Regions from separate parts of the Paenibacillus sp. sgz302115 genome, predicted to be linked through region 1. Evidence: riboswitches for the same ligand, from Rfam matches in the RefSeq annotation. Region 1 holds a riboswitch; each other region holds the start of a gene.
What was found. Region 1 has a riboswitch for cyclic di-GMP ahead of AC0LWN_RS26025 (PA14 domain-containing protein). Riboswitches for the same ligand answer to the same signal wherever they lie in the genome.

Region 1 (4,077 bases):
TTGGAACTGTAGGAGCGTAGCGTCCGCCGTTGTCTCCGGATTTCTACCGCTATCAGCGGTTTAAATCAGGAAATCTGGAGACAACAGCCGGCCGAAAGTCCAAACATTCCTTGCAGTGACTCCCGCAACAGCCCGGTTTTAAGCTTCTTCACACATCGAAGCCCACAATAACAATCCAATATTTTCGCGACAACATATAAATGGGAGGGTTCACTAATGAAACTGGTACTTCTATCAGGCGGTTCTGGTAAACGGCTCTGGCCTTTGTCCAACGATTCACGTTCGAAGCAATTTCTGAAGGTACTGGAAAGCCCGGCCGGTGAACCGGAATCTATGGTACAGCGTGTATGGAGACAACTGCAGGAGACAGGAATGGCGGAATCCTCCTACCTGGCTACCGGCCGCAGCCAGGTGGAGATGATTCAGAGCCAGCTCGGCGCAGAGGTACCAATCATTGTGGAGCCTGAACGCCGCGACACCTTTCCGGCCATCGCCCTGACGGCTGCCTATCTGTATTCGATGAGCGGGGTGTCTCCAAGTGAGACCGTGGCTATTCTTCCGGTTGATCCGTATGTGGAGACTTCATTTTTTGACACGGTAATCCAGCTTGAGGCAACCATGCAGGAGAGCGGCGCGAATCTAGCGCTGATGGGCGTTGTTCCTGAGCTTGCTTCGGAGAAATACGGTTACATCATTCCTACCGGCGATCAGGCGGGGGCAAGCGGCTATATGCAGGTAAGCCACTTCCAGGAGAAGCCGGACCGTGTCCTGGCCGAGGAGCTGATCAGCCGCGGCGCACTGTGGAACTGCGGCGTATTCGCTTTCCGGCTTGGATATCTGCTTGATATTCTGCAGCGGAAAGGGTTGCCTCTGAACTATGAGGAGCTGCAGAAGCAGTATAAATTGCTGTCCTCCATCAGCTTTGACTACGAAGTGGTAGAGAAGGAAGAGAATATTGTCGTACAGCCCTACGCCGGATTCTGGAAGGACCTGGGCACGTGGAATACGCTGACCGAAGAAATGAGCAGCAACCATGTGGGCAAAGGTTTTGTGACCGCCGATTCCGAAGGAACCAGCCTGATCAACGAGCTTGATATTCCAATTACTGTAATTGGAGCCAAGGACCTGATTGTCGCTGCCAGCCCGGATGGCATCCTGGTAACCCATAAAGCGGAAAGCCCGCGCATCAAGGAAGTGCTGAAGTCTTTTGAACAAAGACCGATGTACGAGGAACGCCGCTGGGGCCACTACAAGGTTATTGATTACGTGAAATATGATGAGGGCAATGAGGTGCTGACCAAGCGGATTTTCATATCCAAGGGTAAAAATATCAGCTATCAGCTCCACCACAAGCGCAGTGAAATCTGGACCATCGTCAGCGGTGAGGCGAGCATTGTGCTGAATGAGCAGAAGCATAATGTGAAAGCAGGGGACGTAGTCCGCATACCGGAAGGCACCAAACATGCGATTCTGGCTCTGACGGATGTGGAGTTTATTGAAGTCCAGACCGGCTCGGAGCTGGTGGAGGAGGACAATATTCGCATTACTCTGGACTGGGAGGATATCGCCCTGCATCAGTTCATTTCATAGGCGAATTAATCTATTTACCCAATTGTTACAAATCCAAAACAGGTATTAAGAACCATTTATTAAGAAAATTTCATTTTTACTCTAAACTATAAAATGCTAGAGACGATACTTACGGTAAGAGGGATTATTCCTTCAAAACGAAAAAGGCAAACCTATCGAAAGGTAGGGACGCAAAGCTATAGGGCCTTCGAAAGAGTGGCAGCCTGGCTACCGAAAGGAAGAAGAATGATGACAACTTACCGTAATTTTCGTTTTTTGAGTGCTGTTTTGTCCATTGCCCTGTTTATGACTGCATTAGGGATTGCGCCTGTATCCGCGAAGGCTGCCGCAAGTCCTTCAGCTCCGGTCAATCCCGACGCCTCCCCGGGGGCGGTCAAGCTGCTTAGCGATCTCTATTCCATTACAGGAAAAGGCATCATCACCGGACAGCATGACTACCTGGAGAGTCCCGATGAATTCAGCAACAAGCTTAAGGGAACAAGCGGACAATTTGCTGCCCTTCACGGCTATGAGCTGGGCGTGATCAGCGGCCAATCGGAGAGCACTGCAGCCACGCAGCGCCGGAATGTAGTGAACAGCGCGATCAACTGGTATAAAAATGGCGGAATCGTCGCTATGACCTTCCATGAGCAATTGCCCGGCACTTCATATCAATGGGCTAACGTCCAGAAGACTTTGAGCCAAGCGGACTTCGATAAGTATGTAACACCGGGAACCACTCAATACAACAGCCTGATCGCCGATCTGGACAAAGTAGCGGTCTCGCTCAAAAGCTTGCGGGATGCAGGTGTTCCAGTACTCTGGAGACCTTATCATGAAATGAACGGCAACTGGTTCTGGTGGGGTAAGAAAAATAACTTCCCCAAACTATGGAATATTATGTATGACCGCTTTGTAGGCGTTCATAAATTAAACAACCTGCTGTGGGTATGGAACCCGAATGCCCCGAATGCCTGGTCCGACCCTTATGCCCTGACTTATCCGGGCGCTGACAAGGTAGATGTTCTTGCGGCAGACATATATGATAATGATTATATGAATATTTATCATGACAGCCTGCTGAGCCTTGCTAACGGCAAACCTATTGCTATCGGTGAAAATGGTCAAATGCCAAGCACGGCAAAGCTGCAGCTATCCCAGAAAAACTGGGTATACATGATGAGCTGGGGCAAAATGCTCTACGAGAACAACAGTACCGATACTATTAAAAGCTTCATGAATGACAAATATACATTGACCCGTGACAAATACAAAGCGGGACTGACACTGACGCCAGCACCGACAGCAACACCGACGCCGACACCAACACCGACGCCGACACCAACACCGACGCCGACACCAACACCGACGCCGACACCAACACTAACACCGAAGCCAACGGCAACACCAACGGCAACACCAACGCCAGCACCTACTGTAAAGCCGACGCCAACGCCGTACAGCGATGATGCGGCACAAGCGCCAGCGCCAGTCTTGAATGGTCTTCAGGGTGAGTACTTCAAGAACATGACACTTTCAGGTACGCCTGTCCTGGTACGCAACGATGCGGCGGTCAACTTTAACTGGCGTCAGGCTGCACCTGACCCGGCGCTCGGTGTGGATGCCTTCTCCATCCGCTGGACCGGCAAGATCAAGCCTTCTTACAGTGAGACTTATCAATTCTATACCACCTCGGATGATGGTATCCGCGTCTATATTGACGGCACACCCGTAATCGACAGTTGGATGAAGCAGAGCGGAACCGAACGGACCGGAAGCATCGCCTTAAAGGCGGGTCAACTATACGATATCAAGGTTGAATATTACGAGAACGCGGGCGATGCCAATATCCGCCTGATGTGGCAAAGCCCAAGCCAGGCGAAGGTAACGGTTCCGGCCAGTGCCTTGTTTGTAAATACGCCGGCTGCCAGTGAAAGCACATCTTCATCGGAGATGGGTGCGGAGGCACCGGCAGCACCAGTACCGGCAACGACAGCAGTACCAACACCAGTATCGACACCAACGGTAATATCAACACCAGTACCAACAGCAACACCAACACCAGTACCGACGGCAACAGCAACACCAGTATCGACACCAACAGCAGCGCCAGCACCAACTACAGTACCGGTTCCGACAGCAGCGCCAACGCCGCCCGTCCTCAGTGCGCCAGCTCCGGCTGCGAACGGACTGCAGGCGGAATACTTCAATAATATGCAGCTGTCGGGTACTCCGGCATTGGTGCGCAACGATGCGGTGCTTGATTTCAACTGGCGTCTGGGCTCGCCGGACGCTGCAATCAGCAATGATTTCTTCTCTGTCCGCTGGAGCGGGAAGATTAAGCCGCTGTACAGTGAGACTTATTCTTTTTACACGACAACAGATGATGGTGTACGCGTTTGGGTCAATGGAACCCTTGTGATTGACAGTTGGACGAAGCAGAGCGGAACCGAACGTACAGGAAGCATAAGCCTGCAAGCCGGGCAGCTGTATGAACTCAAAGTGGAG
Region 2 (4,077 bases), on a different contig from region 1:
CGGTAGTGATCTACAGCTTGTCCTTTATCCCTGTACTGTCTGTCTCGGCGGAGGGCTACACTATCAAAGGGCTGATCGAAGCGCAAAAGAACATGTACAATTATCACAGCCAGCTTGTCGCCACACATCCGTTTGCTTCATCGTGGTGGGAATGGCCGTTTATGAAACGTCCGGTTTGGTTCTTCAGCGGTGGCGAAGGCCTGCCGCAAGGACAGGTGAGCAGCATCGTTACTATGGGGAATCCACTGATTTGGTGGACAGGAATCTTCGCCTTGCTGGCCTCGCTTTGGTTGACAGTGAAGCGTAAAGACAAGAGCCTGTACATGATCTGGATCGGCTTCCTCTCCCAGTATGTGCCTTGGATGCTGGTACCGCGCGAGACATTCCTTTACCATTATTTCGCAATGGTGCCGTTCATGATTCTGGCAATCGTCTATATCTTGAAGCTGCTTGACAGTAAGTACCCCCAGGCAAAAACCTGGCGGTATGCATATGTCGCTGTTGCGGCGCTGCTCTTTGTAATGTTTTACCCTGTATTGTCAGGTATGCAGGTTAGCGAAGACTACGTGAAGGTGATGCTGCGCTGGTTCCCTTCTTGGGTATTCTAGCCGGCGATTCAGTTAGCACAAGCTCACAAAAAATTAGGAGGAACGACAGTGAAAGCCAGATACAGTGTAATTGTCCCCATGTTCAATGAGGAGGAAGTCATTCAGCATACGTACGAGCGTCTCAAAAAGGTAATGGACGAATGCGGCGATTCCTACGAACTGGTCTTCGTCAATGACGGGAGCCGGGACCGGACAGTCGAGATTATGCATGAGGTCAGCAGCCGTGACGAGCATGTCAAGCTGATCGACTTCTCGCGTAACTTCGGGCATCAGGTAGCGATAACGGCGGGGATGGATTATGCTGAAGGCGATGCGGTTGTGGTGATTGATGCGGATCTGCAGGATCCGCCTGAGGTCATTTTGCAGATGATCACGAAGTGGAAAGAGGGCTACGAGGTAGTCTACGCCAAGCGGCTCAAACGCCACGGAGAGACTTTTTTCAAAAAAGCAACCGCCAAGATGTTCTACCGTCTGCTCAGCAGCATGACCAGTGTGGATATTCCCACGGATACAGGGGATTTCCGCTTGATCGACCGCAAAGTGTGTGATGTAATGCGTGGCTTGAAGGAGAAGAACCGTTATGTCAGAGGGTTGGTGAGCTGGGTAGGCTTCCGGCAGACGATGGTGGAATATGTGCGTGAGGAGCGTTTTGCAGGTGAAACCAAGTACCCTTTGAAGAAAATGATCCGGTTTGCGCTGGACGGCATCACCTCCTTTTCGCATAAACCACTAAAAATTGCGTCATACGTCGGCTTTTTTCTATCGTTCTCCAGCTTTCTTTATTTGTTTTTTGTTTTGTTCCAGAAGGTGTTCACCTCTTGGACCGTCCCCGGCTGGGCCTCTATTGTGGGCGTGAATTTGCTGTTTAACGGTATTGTCCTGATGCTCCTTGGTGTGATTGGGGAATACATCGGGCGGATTTATGATGAATCGAAGGACAGACCGCTGTATATCGTGCGTGAGACCAGGGGCTACAATACAGAGGCTGACATAGAGAGCCTGGACAAGCGGAAGGAAAAGGATTATGTCAGATAAAAAGCTGAACGCGGGATTCATCCAGTTTTTAAAATTCAATGCAGTAGGCCTGCTGAACACACTGATTGATTTTGCGGTATTTACACTGCTGCATTCCCTTGGAATGATGAACACGCCGGCGCAGATTATTTCGTATAGTGCAGGTACAGCCAACAGCTTTTTTTGGAATAAAAAAGTGACCTTCCGTGACCAGGACAGGGGAAGCAAGGAAAGCTTTGACCGGATGCAGCTTGTGAGGTTTATTGTGCTTAACCTGGCTGTGCTGGGGATCTCGGTGCTGCTGATGCACTTGCTGACGGACCGTTTTGGTGTACAGGTGCTGATTGCCAAAGTGCTGGTCACCTTCGTGACCGTAATTATCAATTTTTTTGGAAGCCGCAAATGGGTATTCTGAGGTTATCATAACTAAACGGAGGTGATGTTCATGCGTAAGTTCTCTTTTCTGCTTATACTTGCGGGGATTCTTATCATGCTGTATCCAAAAGCGAACGAGTGGTACAACGATTGGGAGCAGCAGAAGCTGCTGGAAGAAGCCGAACAGGCCTATAGTGAAGTTACGCCCGCTCCGCCGTCAGGGTCAGACCTGAGCAAGCCCTATGCGGCAGTCACCAAGCTGCTGTCAGAGGAATCATCCACGAATGAACAGGCTGAAGCAACTGAATCGCCAGCTCCGGACATCCAGGTAGGCGGCAAGATCATCGGAATTATCCAAATTGACAAAATCGACCTGAAGCTGCCTATCCTTGAAGGGGCAACCAAAGCCAACATGAAGCACGCCGCCGCCCATATGAAGGAGACAGCTCCGATCGGCGAGGTTGGCAATGCCGCAATTGCAGCCCACAGATCAAGAACAACGGGGAGACTCTTCAATAGATTGAATGAAGTTGAGATCGGTGACACCATTTCCGTCAAAACAAGCGAGCAGGATTTCAAATACGTCGTTTATGATATCTCTATCGTGGAGCCTACAGACATTTCCGTGCTAAATGGGCATAACGATGACAAAATACTCACCCTGATTACATGCGATCCATTGGTCAATCCAACCCACCGGCTGATCGTGCATGCTAAGCTAGTTATATAAAAATTCAACTAAAAATAGTGAGAATCTAGTGATTTGGGTCTTGAATATAGAGATAGATATGGTACTATATAACTATAAAAGCTAAACACGATAACGGCAAACCTATCGAAAGATAGGGACGCAAAGCTAAAGGGCCTTCCCGTAAGGATGGCAGCCAGCTACCGAAAGGAGTTTTATCCATGAAGAAATTCTTTTTTACATTACTAACATTGTTTGTAGTTGCTACTTCCGTTCAAGCAGGATCTGCTGAAGCCGCAAGCACGGACACCGGCTGGTTGAATACAGCGCAATTGGATCAGGGTGTTATCTCGGTATCCTATGCCGTCCCTAAGGACAAGCGTGTCAAGCTTATGATCACCAAAGACAACAACAGCTACACTTACAACCTTTATGCCTCCAGACAAACCGAAACGTTCCCGCTGCAGCAAGGTAATGGTTCTTATAAAGTATCTGTACTTGAGAACACCACCGGCAACAAATACAAAGTGATTTCTTCCGAAACCGTAGATCTCAGTCTGAGCAATGCAAATGCCGTATATCTGGGCTCCGTACAGAACGTGAAATGGAGTTCTTCCGATACAACAGTTCTGAAGGCTAAGCAACTAACGCAAGGTCTGACAACTGATGAAGCAAAGGTAAAAGCGATATACAACTATATTGTGTCTAACGTAAAATACGACTACACCTTGGCCTCCAATGTTTCAACAGATTACATCCCTAACAATGACAATACACTCCTCACCAAAAAGGGAATCTGCTACGATTACGCTTCATTGTTTGCTACCATGCTTCGCAGTGAAGGCATCCCTACTAAGCTGGTTATGGGGAACTCAAGCTACGTTACTACCTATCATGCTTGGAACGAAGTCTTCCTTAATGGTAAATGGGTAATTATTGATACGACTGTAGATGCAGGATTGGCGAAGAACAGCCAGACAGCAGGATTGACTAAAGATGCAAGCAAATATACTGCAGCTAAGTTCTACTAAGAACAAGCAGTTGTTTTCATAATCTAGCCTAATTCATAGATAACCCGCTTAAATATTAAGTGGGTTATTTTTCTTTGTTTATAGGGGTTGCTTTTTCATAGGGTTATGAGGTATTATGATTAAGCGTTGTTAGAGCGCGGCAAAAGTTAATAAGAAATAGCTGAATAAGTTGTTTCGAAAAAAACTGTTGCGTTTCTGAAATCAATGTGATATATTATAAGAGTTGCTGCTGACGAGAATATCGTCGCCAACAACGAGCTTGATCTTTGAAAACTGAACAACGAGTGAGTATCGGAAATCACGCAAGTGACTTCCAAAATTGAGAATGCAAATTCTCGTCAGATGTTTCAAAATGAGCGAA
Region 3 (4,077 bases), on a different contig from region 1:
AGTTGAAGTCCGCAAGCTGATCAGGGATGATCTGTTGATTGAGATTGAGGCCATCGCCGCCGGGAGCTTATAGAGCTTTGGATTGCATTTTTTGTTAGGGTGAGGAGGCGGCGACAATGAGATGCTTGACGATCCGGCAGCCCTGGGCGACATTGGCCGCTCTTGGAGAAAAGCAATTCGAAACCCGTTCATGGAGAACATCTTATCGCGGTGAACTGGCTATTCATGCCGGGATGGGCATAGACAAGTCCGTGTGCAGACAAGAGCCGTATAAATCGGTATTGGCCCGGCACGGATTCACCGCTGACAATCTGCCCGCCGGAGCCATTATCGCCACATGCCGCCTTACCGAGTGCCATGAGGTGACTCCTGAGAATGCCGGGGAGGGTTGGCCGGGCGGCAATGAATATATTTTTGGCGATTATGCTGAAGGGCGGTTTGCCTGGAAGCTGGAAGGTGCAGATTTGCTTGCTGACCCCATACCTGCTAAAGGACGGCTGAGTTTCTGGGAGCACCCTGTCCCGGAGAGGGAGTAGTATTCTCTTTGGGGAGCTATCCAAGCTGTTTAGTGGTATGATTGGGTTAGCTCGCGGGTAATCTTAGTATATATGTTTTGAAGCGCAGTCTTGCGCCAGGAGCTAATCCGGATACACAGGAAAGGGCGTATGCATAAGGAATGGGAAGTCTTCTTATTGCGTGGCTTTGTATGCTTTGCTTGTTTTTTACGTTTAAGGACAAGGTGAGCCGAAAAATTCTATATCCTGTAGCGCTGATTGTTATTCTTGGCTCGCTGGGCTATTGGAAGGTATTAATGTGATTGTTATCCACTTATGGTCTTGCCGGCTTTTATGGCGGGGCCTTTTTTTGTGAGAAAATAAGGCATTTAGCTGCTTCGCATCCGGGAACTGGAGATATCCAGCTTCAGGTATTTGCGCATATGGATCGTGGCCTGAGTGGCAATGATATGGTCCAGCAGCAGCATCCGCTCATGATACCCCCGGCAGACAAATTTGACCTCCATACCGTCCTCCCGCCGTAGTTGTTCGTAGACCTTGACGCCCCGTGTTCTCATTTCAGCACGCACATCACGCAGATCAGCGGTTGCCGCATTCGCGGCTGTATTAAGAACCTCTATGTAGGGGGCGGGGGTGCGCAGCTCCTTGGACAGAATGGCAGCATCGCGCTCAAAAGCCGATATAATCAGCGGCAGCATAATATAAGATTTGACCAGCGTATTGTCTGTACTCTCCACCCTATGCATGGGATTCATCACCTCATAAAGAGAACGTATATTCGCATTGTAACCCGGCCTTCAAAAAATAATCAATAGTATTTTAAAACAAGTCGATAAATGTGATAAATTTCACAATAAAATCAGAAGAATTATTTTATATTAAAATTGAAATATTAAAGATTGAAGCTTGAAAAAATAAAGCACCTCAAAAGGAGAATTGTGATGATTCATGAAGGAAGTCTCCGCCGTGGTTTGGTATTCGGTTTGCTCCTGAGTATTCCGCTTTGGGTGTCCATGATTGGCTGGATGCAACTGTTATAAAATGCAAACCCGCTATATCCGCATTGCCTGGACACGATAGCGCATATAGCATACATAGATGTCGACAAGAAGAAACGGCTTCCGTTTCTCCAGAAAGATAAGGATAATTTATGGGGTAAAACATATAAATTTTTATCTTTTGAAAAACTGCTGCCGGTAACTTTCGGCGACAGTTTTTTTGCATTATAAGGATGGTTGGACTTCACGCAGCAATGTTCGACAAATAGTTCAAAAAGACTAAATTTTAATAATGAAAATTAGTGGTTTCGAATAACGAGAAGATTACATGAAGCAGAAGAAGCTACCGGATACGCCGTTGTTGAACACTGTTTCAGACTGGATCAAGCTGGTTAATCCTTATGCATGGCGGTTTGCAGCGGATTTTCTCATCCAAGCTTCCAAAAAAATAAAAAGGAATAGATTGACAATATGGAGGTGGAGCGGCTAAACTGACATTAGGTCGAAAGTAACAAATATCATAGACTATCTGAAATTTAAAAAAATCATACGATCATGTAAAACGCAAACCGTTCGAAAGAACGGGACGCAAAGTCAGGAATCTAAAGCCTGCTAGACAGGTTATGATTGTCCGGCCGCCGTGAAGCTAACCCTTCTTGGCGGTCTTTTTGTTGTTATAGTTTTTTCTTGAAATCATAGAGTAATTAATAGGAGGTGCATGCGATTGAAGAAAAAAATGCAAAAGACGGCAGCTCTGCTATTGGCAGGAATGCTGACAGTAGGCAGTGTGATTACTGGGGGATGGGAGGTTAAAGCAGCGGCCAGTATGCCCTATACTCCTACACCGGTTTTGGGGGTAGCCGGCAATTTTAATGCTTTTATCTTTGGGGATTTTACGCAGTCATACGATCAGATTCATGGAAGGCTCGCGGCCGCAGGGAATATTACTTTGCAGGGGTACGGTGTATCCAAGGATGCCCCGGGCGGAGACGTGCTTATCGCCGGCAAGAACATTACTTTTTCGAATGGGACTGTTCATGGAACAACTGTATACGGTGGTACTCTAACGGCTGATTCAAGCACTACACTTCAGGGGGGCTCGCGAAAAGATACACCGATTGATTTCGCAGCGGAGGAGCAGTTTTTGATCGGGCGTTCGAGCGAGCTGGCCGCATTGCCGCAGACACAGCCCTTTGTCAGGGATTATGGAAAAATAACCATCAATGCCCCAAAGCCCTACAATGTTATAAATATGACTGCAGCCGATTGGGCAGCGACCAATAATATGGTGTTCAATATAACGGGGAATGCAACGGTTGTTATCAATGTAAGCGGGACCTCAGTGAAAATCCCGAGCTTTCAAATTGATGGGAGCAATCCCAATAAGGTATTATTTAATTTTTATGAAGCCACTGATTTGAAAATTGGCAACACAACCATTAATGGCACTATATTAGCGCCACGGGCCGAAGTGTACTATGATTATGCGGAACTGCACGGCACACTCATTGCAAAATCGTTCAACGGACATGTGCAGATGCACCATTATCCGTACCAGGGAACGGAACCACCTTTAACGCCAACACCAACACCGAGTGCGACACCGACACCGACGCCAACACCAACGCCGACGCCAAAACCGACGCCGACGCCGACGCCGACACCGACGGCGACGCCAACACCAACGCCGACACCGACACCAACGCCGACACCGACGCCGACACCGACACCGACACCAACACCGACGCCGACGCCGACGGCGACGCCAAAACCGACGCCGACGCCAACGGAAACGCCAAAACCGACGCCGACGCCAACACCGACGTCAACACCAACGCCGACGCCAAAACCGACGGCGACGCCAAAACCAACGGAAACGCCAAAACCGACGGCAACGCCGAAACCGACGCCGACACCAAAACCAACGCCGACGCCAAAACCGACGCCGACGCCAAAACCAACGCCGACGCCAAAACCAACGCCGACGCCAAAACCGACGCCGACGCCAAAACCGACGGAAACGCCAAAACCGACGGAAACGCCAAAACCAACGGCAACGCCAAAACCGACGGCGACGCCAACGCCGACGCCGACACCAACGCCGACGCCGACACCAACGCCAACACCAACACCAACACCAAAACCGACGCCGACGCCGACGCCAACACCAACATCGACGCCGACACCACCGCCGACGCCAAAACCGACGCCGACGCCGAAACCGACACCGACGCCAAAACCGACGCCAACACCAACACCAACACCAACGCCGACGCCGACACCAACGCCAACGCCGACACCAACGCCAACGCCAACGCCGGAGCCGACGCCAACACCAACGCCGACGCCGACACCAACACCAACGCCGACACCAACGCCGGAGCCGACACCAACGCCGACGCCGACGCCAACGCCGACACCAACACCAACGCCGACACCAACGCCGGAGCCGACACCAACGCCGACGCCGACGCCAACGCCGACACCAACGCCAACACCAACACCAACACCAACGCCGACGCCGACACCAACACCAACGCAGACACCAACGCCGGAGCCGACAC

Region 2: another riboswitch for cyclic di-GMP. It lies ahead of AC0LWN_RS32390 (transglutaminase-like domain-containing protein); the one in region 1 lies ahead of AC0LWN_RS26025 (PA14 domain-containing protein).
Region 3: another riboswitch for cyclic di-GMP. It lies ahead of AC0LWN_RS29715 (choice-of-anchor A family protein); the one in region 1 lies ahead of AC0LWN_RS26025 (PA14 domain-containing protein).

What each region holds. Positions count from the first base shown of each region.
Region 1 covers NZ_JBVYOK010000019.1:90,005-94,081, reverse strand. Annotated here, with positions in the region: gene AC0LWN_RS26030 (sugar phosphate nucleotidyltransferase) at 217-1,590, shown strand; cyclic di-GMP riboswitch class I at 1,726-1,805, shown strand; gene AC0LWN_RS26025 (PA14 domain-containing protein) at 1,819-4,077, shown strand, end outside.
Region 2 covers NZ_JBVYOK010000044.1:101-4,177, reverse strand. Annotated here, with positions in the region: gene AC0LWN_RS32410 (phospholipid carrier-dependent glycosyltransferase) at 1-608, shown strand, start outside; gene AC0LWN_RS32405 (glycosyltransferase family 2 protein) at 657-1,643, shown strand; gene AC0LWN_RS32400 (GtrA family protein) at 1,633-2,037, shown strand; gene AC0LWN_RS32395 (class D sortase) at 2,068-2,727, shown strand; cyclic di-GMP riboswitch class I at 2,813-2,893, shown strand; gene AC0LWN_RS32390 (transglutaminase-like domain-containing protein) at 2,907-3,716, shown strand.
Region 3 covers NZ_JBVYOK010000029.1:58,544-62,620, forward strand. Annotated here, with positions in the region: gene AC0LWN_RS29700 (RidA family protein) at 1-73, shown strand, start outside; gene AC0LWN_RS29705 (ASCH domain-containing protein) at 117-536, shown strand; gene AC0LWN_RS29710 (YhjD family protein) at 884-1,261, opposite strand; cyclic di-GMP riboswitch class I at 2,067-2,156, shown strand; partial or broken gene AC0LWN_RS29715 (choice-of-anchor A family protein) at 2,238-4,077, shown strand, end outside.